One region of the Dyella sp. 2YAF14 genome, then DNA from elsewhere that is predicted to be linked to it. Evidence: predicted binding sites of a transcription regulator. Region 1 holds the regulator's gene; the other holds the start of a gene.
What was found. The regulator FliA, encoded in region 1, starts transcription of late flagellar genes. The targets are predictions, from matches to a motif close to TAAAGTTTNNCNNNCNNNGGCCGATAA.

Region 1 (7,777 bases):
CGCCATGTGGCACAGAACCTGCACGTACTGGCTTACAACGAGGTGCCGGACAACCGCCGAGTGCGTTTGGTGCAGGCATTGGGTCGCTGAATCAAGCAGACGAGAGAGGGAATAGGGATGAGTAGCGAGGGCGCAAACATCGAGTCGTTGGCGAATGGGCAGTACGTGCCACGAGGCACGGCCGCGCAGGTTCGCCGCTCGTCCCTCGTCCCTGTTTCGCGGAGCAGCAAGGCATGAAGATCAAGCGTTTCGTGGCCCCGGATATGCGCCAGGCCATGCGTGAAGTGCGCGAAGACCAGGGACCGGATGCGGTGATCCTGTCCACGCGCCGGATGGACGACGGCATCGAGATCATCGCTGCCGTGGATTTCGACGAAGCCCTGGTGCGCGAAGCCGCGCGCCACGGTGCGCCGCTGGAAGTGGAAAACCGCGCACCGGCTGCCGCCGCGTCGCACCGCGATGTGGAAGCCTCCGTTGCACGCCGTGCCGACGTCATGCCGCCGCCGCTGCCGACGGCGAACCGTCACGAGGACGATGGCGTGACCGTGTCGCTCTCGCGTCGCGCCACCGCCTCGCCGCGCATGGAGCCGACGATCGAAACGCTGGGGGCCCGCAAGCCGGCCGCATCGCAGGCCAAGGCGCTGGAAGAAAAATCCGCATCGGTGGAATCTGCGCAGGCCAATGTGGCTGGCGAGGTCACCGCCTCGATTCACCCCTTGCTCGAACGCGCCATGCAGGACACCGCACGCGTACGCGCCGAACTGGGCAGCCTGCGCGACCTGCTGGAAACGCAGCTGTCCAGCCTGATCTGGAACGACCTGGAACGCCGTCAGCCGATGCGCGCCCGCGTGCTGCGCGAAATGACGCGGCTCGGCATCGAACCGGATGTGGCCCGTCAGCTGGTCGGCGAGTTGCCGGTCGAGATCAACGCCGAGCAGGCGCGCTATCTGCCGCTGGGCGTGCTCAGCCGCAGCCTGTCGATCAGCCCGCGCGACCATTCGGAGCGTCGTGGCGTGACTGCGCTGGTCGGTCCCACCGGCGTGGGCAAGACCACCACCATCGCGAAACTCGCCGCGCGTGCGGTGATGCGCAACGGCGCATCGCAGGTCGCGCTGGTCAGCACCGATCACTACCGCATTGGCGCCGCGGCGCAGCTGGAACATTACGGCCGCCTGCTCGGCGTGCGCGTGTATCCCGCCTACGACGCCGACAGCCTGCGCCATGTACTGGAATTGCTGCGCGGCCACCACACCGTGCTGGTGGATACCGCCGGCCTGGCCGGCGGCGATCCGCGCCTGGCCGAACAGCTGGAAGTGCTGGGCAACGGCGGCGATCTGCGCGCCTGCCTGGTGATGGCGGCGAATGCACATGCCTCGTCGCTGGACGAAGCGGTGCGCGCCTACCTGCCGGTCAAGCCGCACGCCTGCATTCTCACCAAACTCGACGAGGCTCCCAGCCTCGGCGGCGCGCTGTCGGTGCTGATCCGTCACCGACTCGCGCTCGACTACGTCACCGATGGACAGCGCGTGCCCGAAGACATCGCCACAGCCGATGCGCGGGTGCTGGTGTGCCGTGCCGCGCAAGTGCTCAAGGGCACGGCGCCGGCCGATGACGTGGTGATGGCGGATCGCTTCGGACTAGCGGTGGCAAGTGCATGAGCGGTGTCTTTGCAATGAACCAGGCGATGGGGTTGGAAAGCATGCTGCGTGCGCTGACCGAACGACATAGCCGACAGGCGCCGGTCCAGGACCAGGCGTATGGATTGAGCGGCTCTGCGCCGCGCAAGCGTTGCCGCGCCATCGCGGTGGCCGGCGGCAAGGGCGGCGTGGGCAAGACCACGGTATCGGTGAACCTGGGCATGGCGCTCGCCGTGCAGGGTCACCAGGTGATCCTGCTCGATGCGGACATGAGCCTGGCCAATATCGACGTGCTGCTCGGCCTCACGCCCACGCGTCATATCGGCCACCTGCTCGACGGCGTCTGCTCGATCGAGGATCTGCTGATGACCGCGCCGCACGGCCTCAAGGTGGTACCGGCCGGTTCGGGCACGCGTCGACTGGCGCAGCTGGGGGCGGGCGAGCACGCGGCGGTGATCCGCGCGTTTGACGATCTGGTGACACCGCCGGACTACCTGGTGGTGGATACCGCCGCAGGACTTTCCGACAACGTGGCGATGTTCGCCGCCGCTGCCGATGACGTGGTGGTGGTGGTGTGCGACGAACCAGCTTCGCTCACCGATGCGTATGCCTTGCTCAAGGTACTCAGCCGCGATTTTGGCGTGCGCCGCTTCCGCATGGTGGCGAACATGGTGCGCAACCTGGGCGAAGCCAGGCAGCTGCATCAGAAACTCGCACGAGTTTGCGATCGCTTCCTCGATGTGGCGCTGGAATTCATGGGCCATGTCCCGCATGACGAACGACTCAAGCAGGCCATCCGTCGCCAGAGCGCGGTGGTGGACCTGTGGCCGTCGAGCCGGTCGGGATTGGCATTCAAGCAATTGGCGGGTGCGGTCGATACATGGGGTGAACCCGAGCGACTGGGCCTGGATCGCATCGCCTTTTTCAGCAGGCAGGCCGCAGTAGCAACGGGGTGGTGACATGAGTGTGGCTTCCGAATATCTGCAGCTGACGCGGCAGAGTGCCGACGAACTGGTTCGCCAGCACGCTCCCTTGGTGCGAAGGATCGCCTATCACCTGATGGGTCGATTGCCGCCCAGCGTGGACGTGAGCGACCTGATTCAGGCCGGCATGATCGGTTTGCTGGAGGCCGCGCGCAATTTCACCACCGGCAAGAATGCGAGCTTCGAGACGTTTGCGGGTATCCGCATCCGTGGCGCGATGCTCGACGAATTGCGGCGCACCGACTGGACCCCACGGTCGGTGCATCGAAAAGTGCGCGAAATGGCGGAGGTTGTTCGTCAGATTGAAATCGAAACCGGTTCTGATGCCGATGACGCCGAAGTGATGCGGCGACTGGGCATGGGCGCCGAGGAATATCACCAGGTGCTGGCCGACGCGGCGAGTGCACGCCTGCTCAGCCTTTCCGCACCGGACGATGCGGATGGTGGCGCAGCGTTCGACGTGGCCGACGGCGACAGCCTGAGCCCGGCGGACAGTGTCGAGCACGAAGGCATGCGCGAGGCCCTGGTGGAAGCCATCGGCGGCCTGCCCGAACGCGAGCAGCTGGTGATGTCCCTGTACTACGAGGAAGAACTGAACCTCAAGGAGATTGGTGCGGTGCTCGGCGTGACTGAATCGCGCGTGTGCCAGATCCACGGCCAGGCCATCGTGCGCTTGCGAGCGCGGATGAGCGGTTGGCATGAGGGGCAGGAGAGGAAGGCTGGAAAACGTAAAGGGGCGAGGGGCGAGTAACAAGGGCGCGAGCCCGGACGGTCGCTGCGCCGATCAGGGTCGAACCGACGTTCGGTCGTTGCGTCCGCGCAATTCGTCCCTCGTCCCTGTTCAACACAAGTCATATCTACGCGCAGCGGAGAAAGCGTTTGGACAAGAATATGAAGATCCTCGTGGTGGACGACTTCTCCACCATGCGGCGCATCGTTCGCAACCTGCTGGTCGAGCTGGGTTTCAGCAACGGCCTGATCCAGGAGGCCGACGATGGCGAGAACGCCCTGACCATGTTGCGCAACAACGCCTTCGACATGGTCGTGACCGACTGGAACATGCCCAACATGACGGGCATCGACCTGTTGCGCGCGATCCGCGCCGAGCCCTCGCTGAAGGGCATGCCGGTACTCATGGTGACCGCCGAGAACAACCGCGACCAGATCATTGCCGCCGCCCAGGCCGGCGTGAACGGCTACATCGTCAAGCCGTTCACCGCCGCGACCCTGCAGGAAAAGCTGAGCAAGATCTTCGAACGTCTGGCCGCCAGCGGAGCCACCGCATGAACGCACAAGTTTCCCTGATGGCCGGCGAAGCGATGCCGCCTGAACTGCATGACCTGCTCAACAGCGCTGATGGTGCTGCCTTTGAAAAGGCCCTCGACGCGCTGGTGCGCGAGCGCGAACAGCGCGTGTTCCGCGCACTCGGCCTGCTTGCGCGCGATCTGCACGATGCGGTGCGCCGCCTCGGCGGCGACCTCGCCCAGGAAGGCGTGCCGGGCAGCGTCGCCGATGCACGCAAGCACCTGGAAGACGTGCTGGAAATGAGCTCGCAGGCCGCGCATCGCTCGCTCGATTTCGTCGAGCGCATGCGTCCGCAGGCCGACGCGCTGGCCGAGAACGCCGGTGCCGTGATCGATGGCACCACTGAAGGCGAAGTTGCGCATGTGCTGGCGACGCAGTCGCAGGCGTTCGCCCATGCTTGCCGCGATGGCCTCGCCGATTTCGTGGTCGCGCAGTCGTGGCAGGACCTTTCGGGTCAGCGCATCAAGAAGGTGGTGAATTTCATCGGCAGCGTGGAGAACTCGCTGCTGGAACTGGTGAGCCTCACCGGCGCGCTGGCGTCGGGCGAAGCCGCCGCCGGCCCGGTCAAAGTCACCAGCCAGGATGAGGCGGATCGTCTGTTGAGCGAATTCGGTTTCTGATCGATGGATCCCTCGTTCGACAACGAGTTGCGCGACGATTTCCTGGTGGAAGCCGGGGAACTGGTGCAGCGCCTGGGCGATCAGCTGATCGGGCTGGAGGCCTCGCCGCGCGACGCCGAACTGTTGAACGCGGTGTTCCGCGCGTTCCACACGGTGAAGGGCGGCGCGGGCTTTCTTGCGATCGAGCCGATGGTGCAGCTGTGCCATCACGCCGAGGATCTGCTCAACGTGGCGCGCAACGGGCAGTTGCTGCTCGATGCCAGCCGCATGGATGCGCTGCTGGAAGCGTTGGATCTGCTCAACGACATGATGGCGGCGCTGGCCGGCGGCACGGCGATGGCGATGCCGCCCGCTGGCCTGCTGCAACGCCTGACGCCGGGCAAGGCCGCTGCACCGGCGCCCAAGCCGGTGGCCGCGCCGGTAGCGCCGCCGCCGAGCGACGGCACGATCGACGATTCCGAATTCGAGGCCCTGCTCGACAGCCTCTACGGGAACAGCGGCGCACCGGGTGCGCCCGCGGCGGTGGCCGAATCGGGCAGCATTTCCGACGACGAATTCGAAGCCTTGCTGGACAACCTGCATGGCAAGGGCGGCCAGCCTGGCGCGACGACGAACGCGGCCGTCGCATCGTCAACCGCAGGCACGATCTCGGACGACGAGTTCGAATCGCTGCTCGACAATCTTCACGGCAAGGGCGGACTACCGGGCGCGAGCGCGCCGGCATCCGCTCCTGCCCCCGCACCTGCTCCCGCCGCCGCACCGGCTAAGCAGGCGGCGCCGGCGCCCGAAAACACCGTGCGCGTGGACACCGCCCGCCTCGACGCCCTGGTGCACCGCGCCGGTGAGCTGGTGCTGGTGCGCAACCGACTGCTGAGCCTGGCGGCCAAGACCGGCGATGAAACGCTCGAGCTGGCCGCCACCGAACTCGATCGCGTGGCCGATGCCTTGCAGAACGCCGTGCTCGGCATGCGCATGCAGCCGGTGGGCCGCTTGTTCCAGCGCTTTCCGCGCATCGTGCGCGATCTTTCGCGCCAGCTCGGCAAGGAAGTGGAACTGATCCAGGAAGGCGAGGGCACCGATCTCGATCGCAGCCTGGTCGAAGCGCTCGCCGATCCGATGGTGCACCTGATCCGCAACGCGCTCGATCACGGCGTGGAAATGCCGGACGAACGCGAACGCGCCGGCAAGCCGCGCAAGGGCAAGGTCACGCTGGGCGCGAGCCAGCGCGGTGAGCGCATCGTGATCACCGTGTCCGACGACGGGCGCGGCATGAATCCCGAGATCCTGCGCCGCAAGGCGGTGGAGAAGGGGGTGATGGATGAGGCGCAGGCTTCGCGCCTCACCGAGAACGAATGCTACGAAATTATTTTCCGCCCTGGCTTCAGCACGGCCGCCACCGTCTCCGACATCTCCGGTCGCGGCGTGGGCATGGACGTGGTGAAGACGCGCGTGGTGGAGCTGGGCGGCACCTTGTCGGTGCGCTCGCAGCTGGGCAAAGGCAGCACGCTGGAGCTGGCCGTGCCGCTGACGCTGGCGATCCAGCGCGTACTGATGGTGCGCGTGGGCTCGCGTCTGCTTGCGCTGCCGCTGAGCAATGTCGATGAAGTGTTCGAACTGGCCTCGGGGCAGCAACAGCAACTGGACGGGCGTGCGGTGGCTTCGCATCGCGGCCGCGCGCTCGCGCTGGCCAACCTTGGCGGCTGGATCGGTGTGGACGCTGCGCCGGGTCGCCACGTAGTGGTGCTGCACATCGGCCATATGCGCCTGGGCTGCCTGGTGCATGAAGTGCTTGGCCGCGAAGACGTGATGGTGAAACCGCTCGGCCCCCTGTTCGAAGGCGTGCCCGCCGTGGCGGGCGCCACCGTTACCGGCGACGGCCGTCTTGCGCTGGTGATGGATCTTGCCGGCTTGTCCGGCAGCGACGGTCAACTCCTCCCATCCCTCCGAGTGAATACCTGACATGGATCTGGTAAGTCTCATCGGGACGATCCTGGCCTTCGTGGTCGTGATCGTCGGCACCATCCTCAAGGGTTCCAGCGTGGAAGCGCTGTGGAATCCGGCGGCGTTCGTGATCGTGTTCATGGGCACCATCGCGGCACTGCTCGTGCAGAACTCCGGCAAGGTGCTCAAGCACGCGATGTCGATGTTCCCGCTGGTGTACAAGCCGCCGCAGCACCAGCCATCGGATCTGATCAGCCGCATCGTGGGCTGGAGCGAAATTTCGCGTCGCCAGGGCCTGCTGGGCCTGGAGCCGCAGATCGACGCGGAAAACGACACCTTCGTGCGCAAAGGCCTGCAGCTGCTGGTCGACGGCAGCGAGCCCGAGGCCATCCGCGGCGTGCTCGAAGTCGAAGTGGGCGCGCGCGAACACCATGATCTGGCCGGCGCGAAAGTGTTCGAGCAGGCAGGCATCTTCTCGCCGACCATGGGCATCATCGGCGCGGTGATGGGCCTGATGGCGGTGATGCAGAATCTGGCCGATCCGAGCAAGCTGGGCCACGGCATTGCCGCCGCGTTCGTGGCGACGATCTACGGCGTGGCGCTGGCCAACTTGTGGATGCTGCCGATGTCGGCGCGCCTGAAGGCGCTGATCCACAAGCAGACGCAGATGCGCGAAATCCTCATCGAAGGCCTCGTCTCCATCGCCGAGGGCGCCAACCCTCGCCAGATCGAAGCGAAGCTCCAGGGTTACCTGGCGTAACGGAGGCGCAGCGTTGTGGCCAGGAAGAAGAAACACCACGAAGACCACGTCAATCACGAGGCCTGGGCCATTCCCTACGCCGACCTGATGACGCTGCTGCTCGCCTTCTTCGTGGTGATGTACGCGGTCTCGGTGGTGAACGAAGGCAAGTACCGCGTGATGTCCAACTCCATCATCGAGGCGTTCAATGGCTCCAGCCACGTGATCGCGCCGATGCCGCAGACGCGTGCGCAGCCGCACAATGTCGATCCGGCGATTGCCTCGCCGGGGAGCCAGCCGGGCGCGGCGACCATCCCGGTAAGCGTGCCCATTCCGGGACGTCCGCAGATGGTGCGCGCCGTGGATACCCGTGCCGCCTCGCCGGTGGAGGAGAAGCGCAATCTCGAAGTGATCCGCGACCAGGTGGTGCGCGCGCTGCAGCCCTTGATCGACAAGCAGATGGTGATCGTGCGCAAGACCACCTCGTGGCTGGAAGTGGAGCTGCGTACCGACATCCTGTTCCCCAGCGGCGTGGCGAAACTGTCGCCGGAA
Region 2 (7,777 bases), on a different contig from region 1:
CAACATCGTCCTGCTGGGCGACCACGGCGGCTATCTGAAGGATCTGGACCGCGTCGCCGCCAGGTTGAACAAAGCCTGGGGCGGCAAGGCGCGCGTCATCGTGCCGCCGGAGTACTACGCCACCTCATCGGAGGGTTTCAACCAGATCCTTCGCCAGCACGGCATCAAGGATGACGAGATCGGCACGCACGCCGGTTTGGCCGATACGTCCCTGCAGCTTGCCGTGGCCCCGCAGATGGTGCGCCTTGGCCAGTTGCAGGATGGCCCCAAGCTGGGCGCCGCCGATGGCGTGTATGGCGGCGACCCGCGCCGCTCCGCGGCTGACCTCGGTCAGCTGGGCGTGAATGCTATTGTGGTAAATACAGTGAATGCCTTGCGTCGCGACACGCAGGCGCACTGACCTCCCCGAATCACCCGACCTAAGTTGTGAGCCATGGCCATCGCTAAATCCCTGCGTTCCTCCCGTCTGTTCCGCCTCGCACCGTTGGCGCTTGCCGCTGCGTGCCTGGCCGGCACTGCCCTGGCGGCTTCGTCCGTCACCACCGTCCCTGGCATGCCGCCGGTGGTGAACGCCGCCAACATGTACAGCGAAGCGGGGCTCAATCACCTCAGCGCCGCCGTGAAGAACGACCCGGCGCGCATCTACGTGCCCAACCTGCGTTCGAACGATGTCTACGTGATCGATCCGGCCACCTACAAGGTGGTGGACAAGTTCAAAGTGGGCGAGGGCCCGCAGCACGTCGTGCCGTCGTGGGATCTGCGCACGCTGTGGGTCACCAACAATGCCGAGCGCAAGAAGACCGGCAGCCTCACGCCGATCGACGCAGCCACCGGCAAGCCGGGCACGGCGGTGCCGGTGGACGATCCGTACAACATGTACTTCACGCCGGACGGCAAGGAAGCGATCGTCGTTGCCGAAGCGTTCGCGCGCCTGGATTTCCGCGATGCTCACAGCATGAAAGAGCATTCCAGCCTCAGCGCGCCGGACTGCAAGGGCATCAACCACGCCGACTTCGCCATCGACGGCAGCTATGCCATCTTCACCTGCGAGTTCACCGGCAAGCTGGTGAAGATCGACATGGTCAACCGCAAGGTGCTCGGTTACCTGGACCTGTCCAAGAAGGGCATGCCGCAGGACATCCGCTCGTCCCCGGACGGCAAGACCTTCTACGTCGCCGACATGATGGCCGATGGCGTGTACCTGATCGACGGCGCCAGCTTCAAGCAGGTGGGCTTCGTCAAGACCGGCGTGGGCACGCATGGCCTGTACCCGAGCCGCGACGGCACCAAGCTGTATGTCGCCAACCGCGGCTCCAACAAGGTGCACGGTCCGCGCGGCGGCAAGGGCAGCGTGTCGGTGATCGACTTCGCCTCGCAGAAGGTGGTGGCCAACTGGCCGATCCCCGGTGGCGGCAGCCCGGACATGGGCAATGTGAGCGCCGATGGCAAGACGCTCTGGCTGTCGGGTCGCTTCGACGACGAGGTCTATGCGATCGACACCGCCACGGGCCAGATCCGCAAGATCAAGGTGGGCCAGGAGCCGCACGGTCTCGCCGTATGGCCGCAGCCGGGCCGTTACTCGCTGGGCCACACGGGCATCATGCGCTGAGCATGAGCGCGCTGGCATAGGCGCGCGATCCCGCTGCTGTCCTTCAACCGCAGCGGGAGTCGATTGACCGCGCGGACGCTGATGCTGCGTTCCACGCCTGTCTCCCGTCGTTGTTGACCGCACCGGCCTGAAAAAAGTCAGGCCGGTGCAAGCACTTGCGTCAAACACGGCGAGTTTCCAACTGTCATGCGGCTGTTATCGCCTTTTCTGAATGCCACTGTTAAATTGTGACGTAGAGCACGTTTTGGCATGCGATTCAGGGAGTGGGCATGAAGGGGAAGCAGTGGCTCGAACGGCTTTTATGCCGTGTTTTCAAGCATCAATGGGCTCGGCCGGAACCCGGTCGCCGCGAATGCAGCCGCTGCGGTCGCGTCGAGGAGCGCAACTGGCGAATGGGCTGAGACGTCGGTCGGCCTCACTGGCAATTGGGGACAGCGTCCCCAATATCGGGGCTTCCCGCATGAGGAAGCCCCATGATTCCGTTCTCCGTCCTCGATCTGGCACCGGTCACCGAAGGCAGCGATACCACCCAGGCCTTCGCCAACACGCTGGATCTGGCCCGTCGCGCCGAGGCGCTTGGCTACCATCGCTATTGGCTGGCCGAGCACCACAACATGCCAGGCATCGCCAGCGCGGCCACCGCCGTGCTGATCGGTCACGTGGCGGGTGGGACCTCGACCATACGTGTCGGCGCGGGCGGCATCATGTTGCCGAACCATGCGCCGCTGCAGGTGGCCGAACAGTTCGGCACGCTGGCGTCGCTGTATCCGGGGCGCATCGATCTGGGACTGGGGCGCGCGCCCGGTACCGATCACGCCACGGCACGGGCGCTACGCCGCTATTTCGACAGCGCGGAGCAGTTCCCGCAGGACGTGGCTGAATTGCTGGCGTATTTCGAGCCGGCGACACCCCATCAACCCGTGCGCGCCGTGCCCGGTGCCGGCATCAATGTGCCGGTGTGGCTGCTGGGCTCGAGCTTGTTCAGCGCCCGCCTGTCGGCTGCGATGGGTTTGCCGTTCGCCTTCGCCTCGCACTTTGCGCCGGACGCGATGGACGATGCGCTGGCCCTGTATCGCCGCGATTTCCGTCCCTCGGCGCGCCTGGCCGCGCCGTACGCGATGCTCGGCGTGAATATCGTCGCGGCGGAAAGCGACCAGGAAGCGAAGCGCCTGTTCACTACCCAGCAGCAGAGTTTCGTCAACCTGCGTCGTGGCCGCCCGGGCCTGATCCCGCCGCCGATCGACAATATCGAAGACTTCTGGACGCCCACCGAAAAATTCGGCGTGGAGCATGCGCTCGCTTGCGCGGTGATCGGCAGCGCCGAGACGGTGAAGCAGGGCATCGAATCGTTTGTCGAACGCCATCGCCCGGACGAGCTGATGATCACCGCGAACGTGTTCGATCACGAGGCGCGTTGTCGCTCGTACGCCATCGTGGCCGATGTAAAGCAGCGTCTGTCGAGCTGACGCCGCCGATCAGGCCGGCGCAAAACTCCTGCGCAAGTCCTGCTGGCAACGCGCCAGCAGCTGCGCGGGAAACGCGGCCACCGGGTCCTCGCTGTAACCAGCCTCGCTGTCGAGCAGGCCTTGTTCGGCGAGGAGCTGGTTCATGGCGAGGCGCTGGGAGACGTAGAGCACGCGACTCATCGGCAGCGTGAGCGCGGCATGGCCGTGCTCGCAATGTTCCACCAGCGCTTCCTGCACGGGTGGCGGCAGATCCCAATGCTGGCCTGCCTGCACGGTGAGTTCGGCGGCGAGCTGCACGCAGCCATCGATGAAGGCCGTTGAGCTGGCGGGCAGTTCGCTGTTCTGCAATTCCTTGTCCAGCAAACGCGCCACGGCGCCCAGGCCGCTATAGCCGACCAGGGCCACCAGATAGGCTTCGAAAGCGTCGCACTGGCCCTTGCTGAGATACACCGCCGCGTGCGCGCAGCGTTCGGCGTGATCCCATAGACGCTGGCCCACGATCTGCCCGTTGGCACCGGCGCTGGCCATCAGGATGGGCTTCATCACGTAAGACGTCACCACGTGGCGCAGGCCGATCTGGCCGAGCAGTACGACCGCGTGCTGCAGACTGCCCACCGGATGGGCGGTGCGATAGGTGACGCTGCCGGTGACGCGCATGACTTCGCCCACCAGCACCGGATCGCGTTTGATCAGGTCGGCCAGCTGGGCGCCGCTGAGTTTGTCGTTCTTCATGGCGCGCATCAGCTGCGGCAGCACCGTTGGCATGCGCGGCAGACTGCGTACGTCGAAGCGGCCGTTCTCGCACTGGTCCTTCAGGCGCTGGAGAACGGCCTGTTCGCGCGGCTTGTTGGCGCTGTCGCCGGCGTTGACCGGCTGGTTGAGGATGAAGCGGAAAAAACGCTCCGCGAGCTCGTCACCCGAGACCATCCCGTGGGGCAGGCTGGTTTCCACCGGGAGTTCCGGCTCGGGCGCAGCCGGCCGCGTCGCTGCTGGTTCTGCCGCGCGCTCACGCCCGAATACCCGCCACCAGTTTCCCATCATCGTGCTGCCAGCTCCCCTGTGTGGCCCCCGCTACGCTGGGGGTATCGGCAGCTGGCGGAAAAAATGTAGTGCGACTGTGCCGCGCTGCGACGCTCTGCTCAGTTATCGGCAGCAGGGGGCAAATGCTTGATCCATGCCGCCGCCCCGAGTCCGGCGCGGCGGCCGCTGGCAAAGCAGGCGGTGAGCAGGTAGCCGCCGGTGGGCGCCTCCCAGTCGAGCATTTCGCCGGCGCAGAACACGCCGGGCAGGGCGGCGAGCATCAGTTGCGGGTCCAGCGCTTCCAGCCGCACGCCGCCGCCGCTGCTGATGGTTTCTTCGATGGGACGGGCGCGGGTGAGTCGCAGCGGCAGGCGCTTGATGCTGCGGGCCAGCGTGTCGACATCGTGGAATTGCTGCCGGTCGAGCACCTCGTGCAGCAGCGCGGCCTTCACCCCGGTGAGCCCGGTCTGGCGACGCAGGTGGTCGCTCATGGAGTGTTTGCCGCGCGGCTTGGCCAGATCGGCGCGCAGGCGATCGAGCGTGCGATCGGGTGCAAGATCGAGTTCGATGGTGATGGGGCCGTGCGCGGCGATGGCGTCGCGGATCAAGGCGGAAAAAGCATAGATCAGGCTGCCTTCGATGCCGTGGGCGGTGATCACGCATTCGCCCTGGCGCGCGTGCTCGCGGCCATGCTCATCGCGCAGATGGATCACTACCGGCTTGAGCGGTGCGCCGGCATGACGACCGGCGATATGTTCGCTCCAGGCGATATCGAAGCCGCAGTTGGAAGGCACCAAGGGCGATACATCGACACCGCGGGCAAGCAACGGCGACTGCCATGCACCCTCCGAACCCAGTTCCGGCCAGCTGCCGCCGCCCATGGCAAGCACCGCTGCATCGGCGCGCACCGCATGTTCGCCATCGGGCGTGGCGAAGCGCAGCAAGCCGTCGTCCGTCCAGCCTAGCCATCGGCGGTGCACATGAAAGCGCACGCCATCCTCGCGCAGGCGGCGTACCCAGCCGCGCAGCAGAGGTGCGGCTTTCAGATCGCTGGGAAACACGCGACCGGACGTGCCAACAAAGGTCTCCACGCCCAGCTGGCGTGCCCAGGCGCGCAAGTCGTCCGCATCGAAATCCTCAAGCCATGCCCCCACTTCTCGCGCACGCTTGCCGTAACGCTGCACGAAATCCGGCTTGGCTTCGCCGTGCGTGAGGTTCATGCCGCCCTTGCCGGCGATGAGGAACTTGCGTCCCACCGAGCCCTTGGCGTCGAACACATCCACCGCCACGCCCGCCGCGTGCGCCGCTTCCGCCGCCATCAGGCCGGCAGGGCCTCCGCCGATGACGGCGAGGCGAACGTGGGTGGGCGTGCTGGACATGGCGGGGCGGATGGCGGGTGGTCGGGCATTGTACAGCCAGGCCAACCGCACCCTTGTAGGAGCGCACTTGTGCGCGACCGGGCGGGCGGAAAGGTGGCGTCGCTCACGCGACGCGGTCGCGCACAAGTGCGCTCCTACAAGGTCAGTCGCCCTTGCCGAGCAGCGGCCTCAACAAATCCAGCGGCAGCGGAAACACAATAGTCGAGGCCTTGCCGCTATTGGACATGTCCGACATGGTCTGCATGTAGCGCAGCTGCAGCGCCTGCGGTTGCTGCGAAAGCATCGCCGCGGCATCGCGCAGTTTTTCGGCCGCCTGCAATTCGCCCTCTGCGTGGATCACCTTGGCGCGGCGCTCGCGTTCCGCTTCCGCCTGGCGGGCAATCGCGCGAACCATGGTCTCGTTGAGATCCACATCCTTGATCTCGACATTGCTGACCTTGATGCCCCAGGGATCGGTGGCTTCGTCCAGGATCTGCTGCAGGCTGTGGTTGATCGAATCACGCTGCGAGAGGATGTCGTCCAGCTCGTGCTGGCCCAGCACCGAGCGCAGACGCGTCTGCGCCAGCTGGCTGGTGGCCTGGAAGAAATCCGCCACCTGCAGCATCGCCTTGTCCGGTTCCACCACGCGGAAGTACACCACTGCATTGACACGCACCGAGACGTTGTCGCGGGAGATCACGTCCTGCGGCGGCACGTCCATCACGGTGACGCGCAAATCCACCCGCATCATGCGCTGGACGATGGGAATCAGGATCACCAGTCCCGGCCCCTTGGTGCCGGTGTAGCGGCCCAGCGTGAGCACTACGCCGCGTTGGTATTCGGGCAGCACCTTGATCGAAAGGAACAGCATCGCCACAGCCCAGATCACGATCACGCCGACGAAACCAAACATGAGCCTCTCCTTTGTTGCCGATGTCAGGCGCGGGTGATGCGCAACAGCAAGCCGTCGCGCCCCACCACGCGGATACGTGAGCCGGCCGGCAGCGGGGCGTCGCCATGCACGCGCCATTGCTCGCCGCCGATGCGCGCCCAGCCATCGCCTGCCGCGTCGAGCGGCTCGGTCAATTCGCCGGTGCTGAGCAGCATGCGTTCGTCGCCATTGAACTTGCGTGTGTGGCGGGCGCGCGCGACGAGGCGCAACAAGAGCGCCAGCACCACCACGCCAGCCAGCGCCATGCCGGCGATCACGCCCAGGTTCACGGCGTAACCGGGCACACCGGCATCGAACAGCATGATCGAGCCGATGACGAAGGAGAGCACGCCGCCGATGCCGATGGCGCCCACCGATGGCATCAAGGCTTCCGCCAGCACTAGGCACACGCCGAGCATCATCAGGGCGAGTCCGGCGTAGTTCACCGGCAATAGCTGCAAGGCATATAACCCGACCAGCAGGCAGATGGCCCCGGCCACGCCCGGCAGCAGTACGCCCGGATGGAAGGCCTCGAGCACCAGGCCATAGATGCCGGCGAGCAGCAGCAGATAGGCGATGGTGGGATGGGTGACCAGCCCCAACAGATGCGTGCGCCAGTTCGGCGCATAGTCGCGCAAGGGCAGCCCCGCCAGATGCAGCGTGACATCCTGGCCATCGACGTGCACGCGACGCCCTTCGAGGCGCGCGAGCAGCGATGAAGCATCGGGCGCCACCAGATCCACCACATGCTTCTGCAGGGCTTCGTCGGCGGTCAGCGTGGCCGCGCCTTGCACGGCCTTGCTGGCCCAGTCGGCATTACGGCCGTTGAGCTGCGCCAGCGATCGGATGAAGGCATTGGCGTCGTTGATCACCTTGTTGGATTCCGCATCGGCGCCCGTCAGTGGCGCTGCGTCCGGTGCGGATGTCGCCGGCGACGGCAGCGGAAGCTTGCCGCTGCCGTCCAGCGATACCGGCGTGGCCGCACCCAGATGCGTGCCGGGCGCCATCGCGGCGATGGGGCAGGCATAGAGGATATAGGTTCCTGCCGATGCGGCGCGGGCACCGCCCGGTGCCACGTAACCAATTACCGGAAGAGGGGAGGCAAGAATGCTGGCAACGATCTGCCGCATCGAATCGGACAGGCCACCCGGGGTGTCCAGTTGCATCAGCACTGCCGTTGCGCCGTCGCGCCTGGCGTGTTGAAGAGAGGTGTCTACGTATTCCGCGGCGGCGGGGCCGATCGGGCCGTTGAGTTCGATGCGCGCCACGAAACCGTCGGAACGCGCCGAGCCACCGGCGGCATCGCCGGCAAGCGTGGTTGAGGCCAGCATCGCGGCACATAGCACACTGGCCGCTGTCTTCAGCCATGGTGTCACGCACGGTCTCCCGTTTG

Region 2: the regulator FliA is predicted to act here: its motif matches at 4,158-4,184, upstream of AB4Y82_RS02090 (HDOD domain-containing protein).

The regions. Positions count from the first base shown of each region.
Region 1 covers NZ_JBFRFH010000005.1:48,451-56,227, reverse strand. Annotated here, with positions in the region: gene flhA (flagellar biosynthesis protein FlhA) at 1-90, shown strand, start outside; gene flhF (flagellar biosynthesis protein FlhF) at 234-1,658, shown strand; gene AB4Y82_RS10105 (nucleotide-binding protein) at 1,655-2,596, shown strand; gene AB4Y82_RS10100 (RNA polymerase sigma factor FliA) at 2,598-3,371, shown strand; gene cheY (chemotaxis response regulator CheY) at 3,500-3,907, shown strand; gene AB4Y82_RS10090 (protein phosphatase CheZ) at 3,904-4,545, shown strand; gene AB4Y82_RS10085 (chemotaxis protein CheA) at 4,549-6,504, shown strand; gene AB4Y82_RS10080 (flagellar motor protein) at 6,506-7,246, shown strand; gene motD (flagellar motor protein MotD) at 7,262-7,777, shown strand, end outside.
Region 2 covers NZ_JBFRFH010000001.1:433,493-441,269, reverse strand. Annotated here, with positions in the region: gene AB4Y82_RS02105 (creatininase family protein) at 1-400, shown strand, start outside; gene AB4Y82_RS02100 (YVTN family beta-propeller repeat protein) at 434-1,609, shown strand; gene AB4Y82_RS02095 (LLM class flavin-dependent oxidoreductase) at 2,083-3,075, shown strand; gene AB4Y82_RS02090 (HDOD domain-containing protein) at 3,085-4,026, opposite strand; gene AB4Y82_RS02085 (TIGR03862 family flavoprotein) at 4,215-5,474, opposite strand; gene AB4Y82_RS02080 (slipin family protein) at 5,617-6,366, opposite strand; gene AB4Y82_RS02075 (NfeD family protein) at 6,390-7,760, opposite strand.